Regions from separate parts of the Alteromonas sp. KUL150 genome, predicted to be linked through region 1. Evidence: predicted binding sites of a transcription regulator. Region 1 holds the regulator's gene; the other holds the start of a gene.

Evidence for each region. The regulator sigma-54, encoded in region 1, starts transcription at its own class of promoters, with help from an activator protein. The targets are predictions, from matches to a motif close to GTTGGCACGNNNNTNGNNT.
Region 2: a site for sigma-54 is predicted at 5,453-5,471, ahead of GVO62_RS02220 (FlgO family outer membrane protein). Genes of this name have one in related genera too.

Annotation. Positions count from the first base shown of each region.
Region 1 is NZ_BLIJ01000033.1:55,388-63,057, reverse strand. It holds gene lptC (LPS export ABC transporter periplasmic protein LptC) at 1-573, shown strand, start outside; gene lptA (lipopolysaccharide transport periplasmic protein LptA) at 542-1,093, shown strand; gene lptB (LPS export ABC transporter ATP-binding protein) at 1,096-1,821, shown strand; gene GVO62_RS07430 (RNA polymerase factor sigma-54) at 1,895-3,376, shown strand; gene hpf (ribosome hibernation promoting factor) at 3,407-3,694, shown strand; gene ptsN (PTS IIA-like nitrogen regulatory protein PtsN) at 3,708-4,151, shown strand; gene rapZ (RNase adapter RapZ) at 4,240-5,085, shown strand; gene GVO62_RS07410 (HPr family phosphocarrier protein) at 5,085-5,357, shown strand; gene mgtE (magnesium transporter) at 5,527-6,885, shown strand; gene GVO62_RS07400 (winged helix-turn-helix transcriptional regulator) at 6,940-7,670, opposite strand, start outside.
Region 2 is NZ_BLIJ01000011.1:19,685-27,354, forward strand. It holds gene GVO62_RS02190 (ATP-binding cassette domain-containing protein) at 1-929, opposite strand, end outside; gene GVO62_RS02195 (SDR family oxidoreductase) at 1,049-1,780, shown strand; partial or broken gene GVO62_RS02200 (GNAT family N-acetyltransferase) at 1,786-2,073, shown strand; gene GVO62_RS02205 (alcohol dehydrogenase family protein) at 2,298-3,476, shown strand; gene GVO62_RS02210 (chalcone isomerase family protein) at 3,563-4,174, opposite strand; gene GVO62_RS02215 (hypothetical protein) at 4,312-5,040, shown strand; gene GVO62_RS02220 (FlgO family outer membrane protein) at 5,596-6,252, shown strand; gene GVO62_RS02225 (FlgO family outer membrane protein) at 6,257-7,021, shown strand; gene GVO62_RS02230 (FlgO family outer membrane protein) at 7,031-7,670, shown strand, end outside.

The DNA.
Region 1 (7,670 bases):
CAATTTGGCTTTAATCGCTTAGGACTCAGTATATCTTCGCTTTTTATTCTAGCGATGTTGATGTATGTACCAACATGGATGGAAGAGGAGCCAGAAGCGCAGAGCAGTGGTGAAAATGACGCATTAAAGCCCACTTATAAAGCGAAAAATTTAACCACGACCCTCTACAATCAAGAGGGGGAGCTGAACCATAAGGTTTTTGCTGAATCAATGGAGCATTACGACCAACTAGGTTTTGTCTTGTTTCAACAACCTAGATATACCCTTTATACCGAAAATGCAACGTCTCCTTGGGTTGTTACGGCTAAAGAAGGCACACTCTACAACAACGAGCTTATTCAGCTGGAAAATCGCGTTGTTATTGAGAACCAAACGAGCGATGATTTTGTCCAAAGCTTATCAACCGAATATATTCAAATAAATTTGGACACCAAACAAATGACTTCTGACCAGCCCGTTGAAATACAAGGTACTCAGTACGTTATTTTGAGCAATGGGTTTAACGCGAATTTACGCACACAAGAATACGAGCTATTAGATCATGTACAAACCACTTATTCCCCTAGCAACTAGCCTTTTTCTTGCCATCGCTAGCGGTGCGGTGATCGCGAGCGAAGACGACTTTTCGCAGCCCATAAAAATAGGTTCAAACACCCAGTTTATTGATGGGAAAAACAAGACTGCACTTTATAAAGAAGACGTTCTCATCACACAGGGTTCACTACTGATTGAAGCGGACGAAGTTGAAGTTATCGCCAGTGAAGGTAGCGGTCGTGAAATTTTCATCGCTAGAGGCAAACCGGCGAGCTACTCTCAAACTTTAGAAGACGGCACGCCTGTTTCGGCAAAAGCCAATGAAATTCGTTACGAGGTTATTAACCGCACCATTTCTCTCGCTGGCAATGCCGAACTTCAGCAAGACACGAGTAAAGTGCAAGGTGACAACATTACATTTGATATGATTACCGAGCAATTGCTTGCTACTGGCGGCAGCGGAGAAGATGGTGAAGGTCGCGTTACGACGGTATTTACGCCTGACACCATTCGTAAAACATCGAAAAAGCAAGACAAAGATAGTGAGGACAACAAATAGCCATGGCCACTCTTAGCGCAACTAACCTTGCTAAGGCTTATAAATCTCGTCAAGTGGTGAGAGACGTTAGCCTTTCTGTTTCTACAGGGCAAATTGTTGGTCTTCTTGGTCCAAACGGCGCTGGTAAGACCACCACGTTTTATATGATTGTAGGTCTGGTACCCCTGGACAAAGGCAAGATTGAAATTGACGAAAACGAGCTCACTCATCAACCCATGCATGAGCGCGCACGCCGCGGAATTGGCTACCTTCCACAAGAGGCATCAATATTTAGAAAGTTGACCGTTCACGAAAATATCATGGCAATTTTGCAAACTCGTAAAGATTTAAATTCACACCAGCAAGAAGAAGAAGCTGACGCACTACTTGATGAATTTAATATCAACCATATACGTAATAGTGCGGGTATGAGTTTGTCGGGTGGTGAGCGACGCCGGGTGGAGATAGCACGAGCGTTAGCGGCAAATCCACAATTTATTTTATTAGACGAACCATTCGCTGGTGTTGATCCAATATCAGTTAATGATATAAAGAAGATAATACAACATCTTCGTGATAGAGGAATTGGTATCCTTATCACTGACCATAACGTACGAGAAACATTGGATGTTTGCGAAAAAGCGTACATTGTGAGTCATGGCGAGCTTATTGCGCAAGGAACAGCGGAACAGGTTTTAAGTAATCAAAAAGTAAGGGATGTATACCTAGGCGAACAATTCAGGCTATAGTTAATGTAACCGAATTGTCATTTTTCAATTTCGCTCTGGTATATTCAATTTAGAGCATTTAAATAAGACGTAGATGAAACCATCTTTACAGCTAAAATTTAGCCAACAACTTACCATGACACCTCAGCTTCAGCAGGCTATTAAATTGCTGCAGCTGTCTACTCTTGATCTTCAACAGGAGATTCAAGAGGCGCTTGACTCTAACCCACTGTTAGAAGTTGAGGAAGGTAATGACGAGCCTCAATCAGAAAAGAACAATCTCGATAATGATGATGGAGCATCAGAAGCGTCTGCTACTGCATCAAGCGACACCCTGGAAGCCGGAGATGCGTTAGAAAAAAACGATCTCCCTGACGAGTTGCCTATCGACAGTACGTGGGATGAGTATTATTCCGCATCTTCAGCGCCAGCGCCAGGTCCATCAAGTGATGATGAACAGATTTTCCAAGGCGAAACTACTGACGATATTCAAGAACACCTTTCTTGGCAGATGCGCCTGACCCATTTCTCGGAAACTGACCGGGCAATTGCAACGGCGATTATTGACTCGATTGATGAATCTGGCTATCTAACCGTCTCTCTTGAAGAAATTCTTGATGCGGTAAACGATGATGACTTAGAAGAGCCTATAGAGATGGACGAAGTAGAGTGCGTATTAAAGCGTATTCAAATGTTCGACCCCATTGGTTCTGGTTCACGGACACCTCAAGAGTGTTTAATGGTTCAGCTTCGCCAATTTTCAGACGATACGCCGTGGCTCGCTGAAGCGAAGCAGTTAATCGAAGAGTACTCTGACCTTCTTAGTAGCAAAGACTATCGCACGTTAATGCGTAAGAGTCGCCTGAAGGAAGATCAGCTGCGTGAGGCTATGCGTTTGTTACAAACCTTGAATCCTCGCCCAGGTAGTGCTTTAGTTACTAAAGAGCCTGAATATGTTATTCCTGATGTTTCAGTCGCCAAAAAGAATGGTCGTTGGGTGGTAGAATTAAACCCCGACAGCCTGCCTAAATTAAGCGTGAATCAACAGTACGCTGCGATGAGTCGTCGTGCAAAGAACAGTAGCGACTCTCAATTCATCCGCTCACACATGCAAGAAGCCAAGTGGTTCATAAAGAGCCTAGAGTCACGCAATGAAACCCTGATGAAGGTTGCGAATTGCATTGTGCAGCAGCAGATGGGTTTTTTCGAGCACGGCCCGGAAATGATGAAACCAATGGTGTTAAATGATGTCGCAGAAATGGTAGATATGCACGAATCGACTATTTCTCGTGTGACGACGCAAAAATACATGCACACACCACGTGGTATTTTTGAACTGAAGTACTTCTTTTCAAGTCACGTTGCGACAGAGTCTGGTGGTGAGTGTTCATCCACCGCTATTCGAGCATTGATCAAGAAGCTGGTGGCCGCTGAAAATGTTAGCAAGCCGCTAAGTGATAGCAAGATTGCTTCATTGTTGGCCGAGCAAGGCATAAAAGTCGCTCGGCGGACAATAGCAAAATACCGGGAATCGTTATCGATCCCGCCGTCGAACCAACGCAAAAGCCTTATTTAAACGGGCTCTATAATATAAGGAAGACGAAATATGCAAATCAACCTTACTGGTCATCATGTCGAAATCACCGACTCTTTGCGTAATTATGTCGATACGAAGTTCAGCAAACTTGAACGTCACTTTGATCACATTTCTAATGTGCATGTCATCCTGAACGTTGAAAAATTAAATCAAAAAGCCGAAGCGACTGTTCATTTAAGTGGCGCAGAAGTATTCGCATCCTCAGAAAACACCGACATGTATGCGGCGATTGACAGCATGGTTGATAAACTCGACCGGCAAGTAATCAAGCATAAGGAAAAACTGAAAAAACATTAGTAGTTAATTAAGCATGGACATACAAGCCATCGTAAGTCTGGACCGCACTGAATGTGCGGTTCAGTGTAATAGTAAAAAACGAATTCTTGAGATAATCGCAGATATTGCCGCCAAAAATAATGAGAACATCGACTCGGCGACGGTACTCAACAGTCTAATGTCTCGAGAGCGTATGGGAAGCACGGGTATCGGTAACGGTATTGCCTTGCCTCACGGACGTTTAGCGGGTCTCGATAAAGTAATTGCAATTGTCGTAACCTGTACACCGGCTATAGATTTTGACGCCTTAGATGAAAAGCCGGTAGATATATTTTTTGCTTTACTGGTTCCTGAAGAGCAAACCGAAGGGCATTTACAAACCTTGGCAACAGTTGCCGGTAAACTGAGCGACAAAGAGACGATTAAGGCAATACGCCGCGCTACAAAGAGCGATGAGATCCTCTCTGCATTATGTTAATTTCTAATGCCCGTTTGTATTTGGGCAATTGAGCCGTTTCAATCGATAACGCAAACAAGATAAAACCAGTCTATTAGGGAGAAATGAGGTGAAGCTGATTATAATCAGTGGTCGTTCGGGTTCTGGTAAATCTGTGGCGCTACGAGCACTAGAAGATTTAGGCTATTACTGTGTTGACAACATTCCGGTAAATCTACTCCCTACCCTCACTCACACGGTTGTTGATGAATACGATCAAGTCGCGGTGAGTATTGATGTCAGAAATTTACCTAAGAACCCTGATGACCTAGTCGAGATACTTGATTATCTACCCTCATCTTGGTCGATGACGATTGTTTATATCGACGCAAGCGACGATGTACTCGTCAAACGCTTTAGCGAAACCCGTCGTCTTCATCCTCTCGCCAAACTTAACAAATCACTTTTTGAGGCAATAAAAGCCGAATCTGCACTACTTGCGCCTATTGTAGAAAGAGCAGACCTGTATTTAGATACTGATAAGCTAACAATACATCAACTCGCGGAGTTAATTCGAGAGCGCATTCTTGGTAAAAAAAGCTCTCGTCTTGTATTGGTATTTGAATCATTTGGCTTCAAACACGGTATACCAAAAGACGCCGACTATGTTTTTGACGCACGCTTTCTACCAAACCCTCATTGGGAGCCCGACCTTAAGCACCTTACTGGCCTTGATGCACCGGTAGAAGTCTTCTTAGGCTCACAACCAGTGGTAACCAAGTTCATTTGGCAAATTCAAAACCTGATAACCACATGGCTACCTCATTTAGAGCGCAACAACCGAAGCTATGTCACCGTCGCAATAGGGTGTACCGGCGGGCAGCACCGCTCGGTATATATCGCTCAGACTTTATCTAAAACCTTCGGCGAAATTCATCCAGATGTTCAAATTCGCCATAGGGAGTTAAACCAATAATGACGATTCAAAAAACGCTCACTATTGTAAACAAGCTCGGCCTGCATGCTAGAGCAGCTACACAGCTTGTTAAACTTGCAAATCAATTTGACGCCAAGATCATTCTGAAAAAAGGCGACAAGGAAGCCGACGCCAGTAGTGTTCTTGGCTTAATGATGCTGGAAAGTCATCAGGGTGAGCAAGTCGATGTTATTGTTGACGGTGTTGATGCCACAGACGCGCTTGCTGCTATCGAGCAGTTAATAGAAGGCAGGTTTAATGAAGACGAGTAGTCACACGTCTAATTGATTACTTAATATACTTTCAGTCTGGTATTTATCAAATCTTGCGCAAAAGCTATGCAATTGTCATGACAGGATCATTATAATTGCGATACTCTACGGCCACTTAGGCGTTAACGCCTGCACCGTTTATTTTTTCACCCTATAGGAATAACGCCTTATGGCAGAAGCGCTTGTTTCTAAATACGTACAAACACAGCTACGCACACTCAATGCTGCGTTAGTAAACGGGCAATTTGTATCTGTACGTAAGCTTCTGCTCGAATTGCCCCCATCTGATGTTGCCCACATACTTGAGTCGAGCCCCAGCCGGACTCGTGATGAGCTTTGGGAGCTGATTGATAGCGACTTTCACGGTGATATTTTAGAAGAACTATCTGATGATGTTCGAAACGGTATTATCACAAAGATGCTCCCCGCCAATGTGGTTGATGCACTTGAAGAAATGGATACCGATGACTTGGCAGAAACGCTGAGTAGCCTTCCTGAACCCGTGTTGGCAGACATTCTTGATTCAATGGATGCACAAGACCGCGTACGTGCAGAGCAAGCGCTATCTTACGGTGAAGAAACCGCTGGTTTCATCATGAACACCGATACCATTACCTTGCGTCCAGATGTAACCATTGATGTAGTTCTTCGCTACATTCGCTTAAAAGGAGAGTTACCGGAAAATACAGACACCTTCTATGTGGTTAATAGAACGGATAATTTAGTTGGTATTATTCCCGTGGCCCGTTTGCTCACTGCTGACACTGACGACAAAGTATCAGACGTTATGGACGAAGAGTCGGAAGCCATTCCGGTAAACATGCCAGATGATGAAGTGGCAAGCCTGTTTGAGCGTTATAATTGGCTTTCAGCGCCGGTAGTTGATGAAAATCATCGCTTAGTGGGGCGAATTACCATTGATGACGTAGTTGATATCATTCGTGAAGACGCTGAACACTCAATGATGAGTATGGCGGGTCTTGATGATGATGAAGATACCTTTGCGCCTGTTATGCAAAGTACTAAACGCCGTTCCGTTTGGCTGGCAGTTAATTTAGTGACTGCGCTAATGGCTGCAATGGTAAGTGACTTATTTGAAGCCACGCTAAGCCAGCTCGCCGTATTAGCTATATTAAATACTATCGTACCGAGCATGGGCGGCGTGGCTGGTAACCAGACACTAACTCTTGTTATTCGGGGTATGGCGCTCGGTCATGTAAATGCCAGTAACTCGCGTTGGCTTATCAGTAAGGAAATCTCTATCGGCTTTTTAAATGGGGCAATTTGGGCTGTGCTTATTGCCTCTGTTATCGCACTCTGGAAGCAAGATTACATGCTGGGCGTTATTATCGCCTTTGCGATGATGGTAAACATGATTGCGGCAGCGCTTGCCGGCGCAACCTTACCCATGATCATGAAGCGCCTTAAAATAGACCCAGCGCTTGCTGGAAGCGTTATTTTAACTACGATAACCGATGTGGTTGGTATCTTTGCCTTTTTAGGTACGGCAACGCTGTTTTTAATTTAAGCCTAAAAAACAATCATCCTTAATTAGGATCTAGCAATTTTTGATATTATGCGCTTAGGCAATTAACGAATTGGCTGTATACCCATTAATATTCAGTTTGTATCCGACACCCCATACGGTTTGTACTAGCTGTCCGCCATTTTCAATGCTGTTAACCTTATCAAGTTTAGTGCGTAGACGATTAATATGGGTGTTTACCGTATGTTCGTACCCTTCGTGATTATAGCCCCACACCTCGCTAAGTAGTTGGTTGCGAGAAAAAACCTGATTGGGATGACGACAGAAATAATTCAACAAGGTGAATTCTCGTGCTGTTAGTGTCAGCAATTGCCCATTAATCGTCACGCTGTGATAACGCAAGTCGACGCTAAGCGGGCCTATCTCGATACGCTCGTCACTACCACCGGAAGCTCTCGTGTTTTCGTGGTTAGGCATACTTCTACGCATATGAGAGCGAATACGTGCTGAAAACATACGTTCGTCAAACGCACCAGTAAAGTAGTCATCAACACCCGCTTCATAATAATTTGCCTCATCTACCTCTGTGTAGACCTTATCTGCTAGAGACATATCACTTTCAACAGCCACTACCCAGCTTTCGGTATTAGCGTCTACAAGAGTTTTAATACGCTGCAGGCACATAGTATTACTGTGCGATTCAACAATAATAAGTGAATACTGCTGCGCCTTAAGCAACGACTCTGCGGATTGAAAATTAGAGACTGCGTCGTAAAGAAAACTATGCTTACTTAAGCATTGCGATATATTTTGTTGAAACTTATTTC
Region 2 (7,670 bases), on a different contig from region 1:
AAGTTGAGCTTTTCAAAAACGGTACGGTCATCGAAACGTACGAAGCCGTCTTTAAGCTGAATTAAGGTGTGAGGTAGTGAATCTAACTCACTGTTTTGCTCATTGAGGTTTCGGTCATTGCGATTGGGGTCATCGCCGTGTTTGTCTTTAGCGTTAAGGGCTAAGGGAACATTGATATCATCAGACTCTAGCGCAAACCACGTGCTTAATTCCGAGCGCAAGTCGTCATAGTTAAGTGTGCCGTCAGATTTCCATGTAATGATCAACTCATCCATAACAATCAACTGGGCTTGCATATTCTTGGGAATATCTGCGAGTTTGTTGGCGGTAAGGACCAGTGATGCCTGTTGCTGAGAAACAACAAAACGACTGAATGCGCTAATAGCTTCAACATCTAGCCCTTCAAAGGGTTCATCAAGCAAAATAATAGTGGCATTGCTTAACCATGCCAGCATGATAATAACTTTTCGGGTTTCACCTGTAGAAAGTGAAAGAAACGCATTATCAAGCAAATGCTCAATTCTTAGAGCGGCAGCCAACTCGTTGAAATAAGGATGATTTTGATAATCCTCATTAGTGCGTTCGAATAGTTCGCGAACCTGAGTTGGCTCAGCTATTACGTCTAAAATATCCGCACTGTCTTTTTGTTTTTCTTCTTCAATTATCGCTTGTTGTTTAAAAACTGATACTTCTGCAACAACCGAACTGCATTCACGACTACCGCTTACTACTTTTCCGTTACCAGCAAGGGCGGAAATTAAGAGTGACTTCCCGCTGCTGTTTCTACCTGCAACAAGGCAGTGCGATGGTGGTTTTTCATCACTTATTGCTAGCGAAAATGCAGGGGTGATGTATTGATTAGAAAGCTTTGTTTGAAATTCGGAAAGATACAGCATTAATGATATTGAATGGATATGATGTAGAGCTATTGTGAAGTTTTCTGATTATGTGTCAATGGTGAATAAGGCTTTCTGAAGACGGAGTCAGCTGGTAAGTTAGTCTTATGTGCTAAGCGCTACACTCTACAGTCGATTAAGGGAATAAATTTTTGAGCAAGGTAGTCATTGTTACAGGGGCAAGCCGTGGAATAGGTGCCGCAACCGCTAAACTGTTAGGAAGTAACAATTATAAGGTTTGCGTTAATTACCTATCAGATAAAAATGCTGCGGATAGCGTGTGCGCGTCGATAGCCGAAAAAGGTGGCGTTGCATTTGCCCATAAAGCCGATGTTTCTGATGAAGCGCAAGTGCTGAACATGTTTGAGAGTATGTACGTCCGATGGGGTGAAATAACGCATTTGGTAAATAATGTGGGTGTTTTATTCACCAAAACTGAGCTTTTCAACGTCAGTGCAGAGCGCTTCACCAAAGTACTAAATACCAATGTGCTGAGCGCGTTCTTATGTTCAAAGGCTTTTACAAAGCAAAACGTTTCAGGAGGCGCAATCGTCAATGTTTCTTCCATAGCCTCCCGCACAGGTGCGCCCTTTGAATACGTAGATTATGCCGCATCGAAAGGAGCTATGGATTCATTTACTAGAGGGCTTTCCTTAGAACTTGCCGCAAAAAATATTCGTGTGAACAGCGTTAGGCCTGGATTTATCAAAACCGACATTCACGCCGATGGCGGTGAACCTGGCAGAGTTGAGCGGTTGCGCTCACAAATACCTATGCAGCGGGGCGGTACAGCTGACGAAGTCGCTCAAGCTATAGCCTGGCTTCTGTCACCTCAGTCTTCATATGTTACTGGGTCGTTTATTGATTTAGCGGGTGGGAAGTAAAGCGCATTGTAACACTCAGAGATTTTAAAATGAGCGATGTAGGTAGGCTGGTAGATATTTTGAATCAACCGTCGGTCACCCAATTTCTGTCGACAAAAATTCCCAGCCCTTATACAAGAGAAGATGCTATGTGGTGGGTTCAAGAGGGAAGCAAAGAAGGTTTTATAAGAGCTGTAGAGTACGACGGCGAGTTAGTTGGGTGTATTGGTGTTAACCCTGGAAACTTTGAATATGAAAGAGCCGGAGAGGTCGGGTACTGGCTTTGTTCATCACATTGGCGAAAAGGCTTGATTGGCGGATTAGGCGTGTACGGACCGAAACCACACCGAGGTCCATTCATTCATATTGATACCCGTGGGATTAAGGCGCGATGAAGAAAGCCTTAACTTCGGTAGACTTTAAACACTATGCAACCGTTTAAATGTTAGCCGTCAAAACGTAGCTGCTTTGCATGAGCGTCAGGCATACGTTATTTTGGGCTTTTTAACTGTTATTAATCCTAAACGTAAGAGAGATTATGAGTATTACTAGCTTGCTTGGCGATAAGCAAAGGTTTGATGTAAATCCTGACGATACAACTATGAAGGCTGTGGTGACCATGGCGAATGGTGGTTATGAGCAGTTAAATTACACCGATGTTCCCATGCCAAAACCGCTCGCTGGCGAAGTGCTAGTTCAGGTGTTAGCAGCAGGAGTCAATAATACAGAGATTAATACTCGATTAGGTTGGTATTCTTCTAAAGTCACGCAAGGCACTGACGCGTTGGACGAGAATGACGATGAGAAATCAAGCGCAGCAGAAGAGTTAGACGGTGGGTGGAATGAACAAACCCCTTTTCCGTTTATTCAAGGGACTGACTGTTGTGGTCGAATCGTGGCGGTTGGGGAAGACGTGGACCCTACACGTATCGGAGAGCGAATTTTAATCCGCTCCTGCATACGTAAGGATTCTTGGAGCTCATTAGAAAATATTTGGATGGCGTCAGACTTCGATGGCGCTTTCGCACAGTACGTAAAAATAACCGCGAGCGAAGCGTTCGCTGTCGAGAGCGATTGGTCGGATGCCGAGCTCGGAACCATACCTTGCGCTTATGGCACTGCTGAAAATATGGTCCATCGAGCTGGCGTTTCTAAAGGCGAGCATGTTTTGGTGACTGGGGCTTCCGGAGGCGTAGGTTCTGCGGTTGTGCAGTTAGCTAAACGCCGTGGTGCGAAAGTTACTGCCGTTGTAGGTAAAAATAAAATGGACGTACTTAAGGAAATAGGTGCAGACCGCGTTATCGAACGCAATAGCGACCTAATTGAAGTGTTAGAAGAAAAGTCGGTTGATGTAGTGATCGATAACGTTGCAGGTGAAGGATTCAAACAAATGTCCGTGGTTATGAAACGCGGTGGTCGCTTCGCTTCATCCGGCGCTATAGCAGGGCCAATAGTAACCCTTGATATGCGTAACTTTTACTTAAAAGATCTCACCTTTATTGGCTGCACTGCGTGGGATGAACCGGTTTTTCCTAATCTTGTTTCATATATCGAGCGTGGTGAGATAAAACCTATGTTAGCTAAAACCTACCCGCTGGAAGATATCGTGACAGCACAAAAAGATTTCTCCGAGAAAAAGCACGTAGGTAAAATTGTGTTGCTGCCACCTGAGCAGACAGATGCGCAACAAACGTATATTGCTAAGTTAAATCGCTAGCTCGGTACTGGAAGAAAACGTGCGCGAATGGCAAATGCATAGCATATGGCGACGCTAACCGCATTTGCCTTGCACCTATAATTAGCCTAGTTCACCAAAATGTTTTGTACTAAGTCTTCTGTATCTACAATTGGGTCTTTGCCAAACCATATGGACCACAAGGCGTCAGCCAACGCTTGGTTTTCAGTTTCGACAACTAGGGTATTGTTGAAAAATACATTAAGCTTCTTTTTAGAAAGTCGTGATAACGTAAGGGTTGAATGCTTCTCTACTTCATCCTGAAAGCCAGAGGATAGTCTTTGGATATCTTGTTTAATCTTACTCAGGTCAGAATCAGCGTTATTTTGTTCAATACCCTGCATGAGAGCTTCTTCTATTTGCTCTCGTGTCACATTCCTCAAGAACTCTAGTTCAATGCGCTGTTGTGTGTTTGCATTCAAGATGAACGTTATAAGCGAATCTTTAGTAGGGAAATCACCTTTAGGCTTTTCCATGAAGTGGCTCAGTCTGTAGACGTTAAAGAAAAAGCGTTTTTTAATTGTTGTACCACTTAACGAAAGGGCACCAGGAATGTTTATTACAGTGTTTTCACCCGAATCGTTATGGGAATATGACGAATCAGTCGCCGCAACTACCGACAAAGAAAAGCAAGACATAACTAAAAAACTAAAAACGCGGCTAAAAATTACTTGCGACAAAATTGTTCCTCTGAAAAAGCTGTTGAAATAGGTAACAAGGGTAATACTAATATCGTTAATAACAGTTAACGGCTACTTACGATCAATTTCGATACTTTCTCAGTACGAAGATAAGTGATAATAAAATAGAGATTCTCTTGAAGTTTATACGTTTTCTTCTTTTCGTTCCCCTTATTGTTACTTTGAGTAAACAAAGTCATGCAGATTACCTGCAAGGATGTGATGACCCCGAGTATCTTGAGTATATCGAGCAGCGTTTTGCGTATCTTGAATCAAGGAATCGTCGATTGCTTAATGATACATTGCAAGATTATCAACGAAATTTGTCGAACAACAGCAACCCATATAAGGTGCTGAATAGCTTAAGCCGGCACATAAAATATAGCGCGCAGTTTGAGCCTATTGAGATAGCAGAATTGAAAATAGAGCGCGCGTTCGACTACGCAAACAAAATGAGCATTGAACAACAAATTGCGGGCGACGTTTACGATGGTTTTAGCAGTGAAAACCACTACGTAGATATTGCAAGAGCATGGATTGCCTACCGAAAAGGCAACGTCGAGAAAACATTTTACGCCCTTCATAATTCAATAAATGATTTAGATTCTGCGTTACTAAGCGCTTTTGGTCCAGACTTTGATTTGGTGCGTCAACTTTATAATGATGGTTATGTTGAACCGGTAGTCACATACATCAAAAAAACAGAATCGTTCTGGACTGGAAAACGACCGGATGCATTGCGCGGGGCGTGGCTCGGTATGATAAACGCTGGCTGCAAAATACAGTTTGACTCTATTGATACGATAAAAGCTGAACAATTAGGCATTGGCGCTATCAACGTTCAAAAAGCGCTCGGTCTGGATTGATAGCAGTATTAAATAACGAGTCACAAAAGCGCAGCATCTTCATTCACACCATAACAAGCCCTGCCATTAAAAGCTCTGCGTAATTTTTAACTTAGCTACCGTTTACGAAAAATATATAAAGCAGCATTGGCTCGAAGCTGGAAGGATGTCAATAGAGCCGTTGGCCACAAAGTTCAAAGATATCCCCAAGGTGGAAAATGTCAGATGAGAGCGGCATGTCAATCGGCAAAAGCGGCAACAAGTTTCCGTCTTTTTCGTCGGTTAAATCAATCTCTCCTCAAGGAAGATTGCAGAGTATCGATTTGTGTAGGACCTAGCTATGCATTCAAGCACGCATAAAAGTTAAAGATTTAAGCTTGCCATAGGAAGGTAGTCCGTTATCGAAATCACCTGTATTTGAGTAGCTACATTGCTTGGTGCGATTATTGCAATCCAGCGTTTAAAATGATTAATGAAAATGTCAGCCTTTTAGGCTGCGCAGCGCTTAACATCGGCTTTTGCGTATTTAGGCGATGATAATTTGACGTTTTTTAGCGGACATATCTAATGAATCGTATGATAAATAATGCCTCTCACGCTTTTTTGACAGGAAGTATTAGTGGATTAGTAAAAGTGCTGTGGTGTGTCGCACTTTGCGCGGGTTTGCTTGCGGGTTGCTCGACGCTTGAAGAGCCAAAAAGCCAATTTGCGCAAACCAATACCGGCGACGTATCGGCATTAGGTAATGTGGAATATCACACGTACATGTTGGCTAACGAACTTTTTGCTGATGTGGGTCCAGCGCGTCAGTCTCGCTATGCAGTAGTCGGCTTCGTGCCTGTCGATAGCATGAAATACAGCGCTGACCATCAACACCCGTTAATGTTGTTGGGTCATCAGCTTGAGCAGGGAATGATTACTGAAGCTACGAAAAGAGGCTTTTCTACTCAAGAATTTAAGCTTTCGAACGATATAATTGTTAGTGACGAAAGCGACAGAGTGTTAACACGCGATATCGACCAGTTGTCAAATGTTGAACGCGTCGATTTTTACATTACCGGCACCATGGTGTATCAAGAATCTGGTGCGGTGGTTAATGCTCGAATTATTAACGCTAGAAATAAAAACATTGTCGCTGCGGCAACACGTTTTTTCCCGGCCGAGCTGTTTTGGCGGGAAGAACAGGTAACAACCCGAAACGGCAAGTTATACAGAACCGAAGGTACGAGGTAACCCCATGAAAAGACGAAATCAATACGCGGCGCTTTCGCTTTGTGCTTCACTGCTCAGCGTTAGCGGGTGCTCTATGATGATGGGGGAAGAAGAGGTAGCCGAACAAACGCCTCAGCGTCCGGCTATGAATGTGATTGATATAACTGCCGCCGACCGTGCTCCTGCTAAGCCAGTTGATAGCACCAGTGACGCCCAGTCGCAGGGTATGGATGCTTACGGCGCTATCGGTCAACCCCCGTTGTATTCGAGTGTACAGGGCGCGTACAAAGGCCGACCTCTAACCAAGCACATTGGCGACTATGTGAAGAACATGACGCAAGATTTAATTGCCAATATGGAATACGTGAGCAACAAAACACCTATCGGTGTGACCCACTTTGCTTTACTAGATACCGACTTACAAAAAACGGATTTGCTTGGTCGTCAGATGGCGGAATCGTTTGTTCACGAACTGCATAAGTTCCGCGTGCCTGTTATCGACTTCAAAGCAACTGAGTATATTCGCATTACTGACGACGGCGACTTTGTATTGAGCCGCGATTATTTAGAATTGAGCAGCAGCCTGCCTATTGAATACGTGTTAACCGGAACAATGACCAAGCATCAAGGTGGCGTGTTAGTTAACGCACGTATATTAGGTATGGAGTCACGGGCGGTAGTGGCTACGGCACAAATGTTAGTGCCGTTCTACGTCGTAGATGCACTTATTCCAAGTGACGGAAGCCAGCGAAATGGCATGCGCGATGGCGTTAAACTAAGTCGCGGCTAGGAGTTCACAATGGTGTTTGTAAAGAAGTTAATCCCGAGTGCCTGGCTTGCAGTTGGCGTTATGCTAAGTGGGTCTATAGCAGGATGCACCAGCACAGAATCTATAGGCTCGTTTTGGTTAGGTGAAGACGGTGAAATTACACATGACGCCGAACCTGTTCCGGTGCCTAACCGTTCAGGATTAGTTTACACTCCCGACTCGCGAGACAGGCAATACCAGCAGCATGTGGAGGTAGAGCCGGGCTATAAAGACCCGTTACACCATGGCTATTCACCTTCACAAACTCATAAGCGTTTAAATGATTACGCTTCGCAGCTAGCGATGGAATTAATGGACAATGCTACCCGTCTTACTCAGCAAGATATGGTGGGTGTGGCGAGCTTTGTTAGGCTTAACCAGTCGTTGAGTGATAGTACCGTGCTTGGCAATCAGCTCTCAGAGTACCTTATTGCCGAGCTGCAAGATTTTGGGTTAGCGGTCGTCGACTTTAAGCTTGCAGGTGGCATTACAGTAACGCCTGTCGGCGATTTCGTACTCACTCGCGATGGTACGGCGCTCGCTAAGCAGGTTGAAATGGATCATATTGTAACCGGCACCATCATTGAAGATGACAGAGGCGTGCGTGTAAACGCGCGCATTGTGTCGCTGG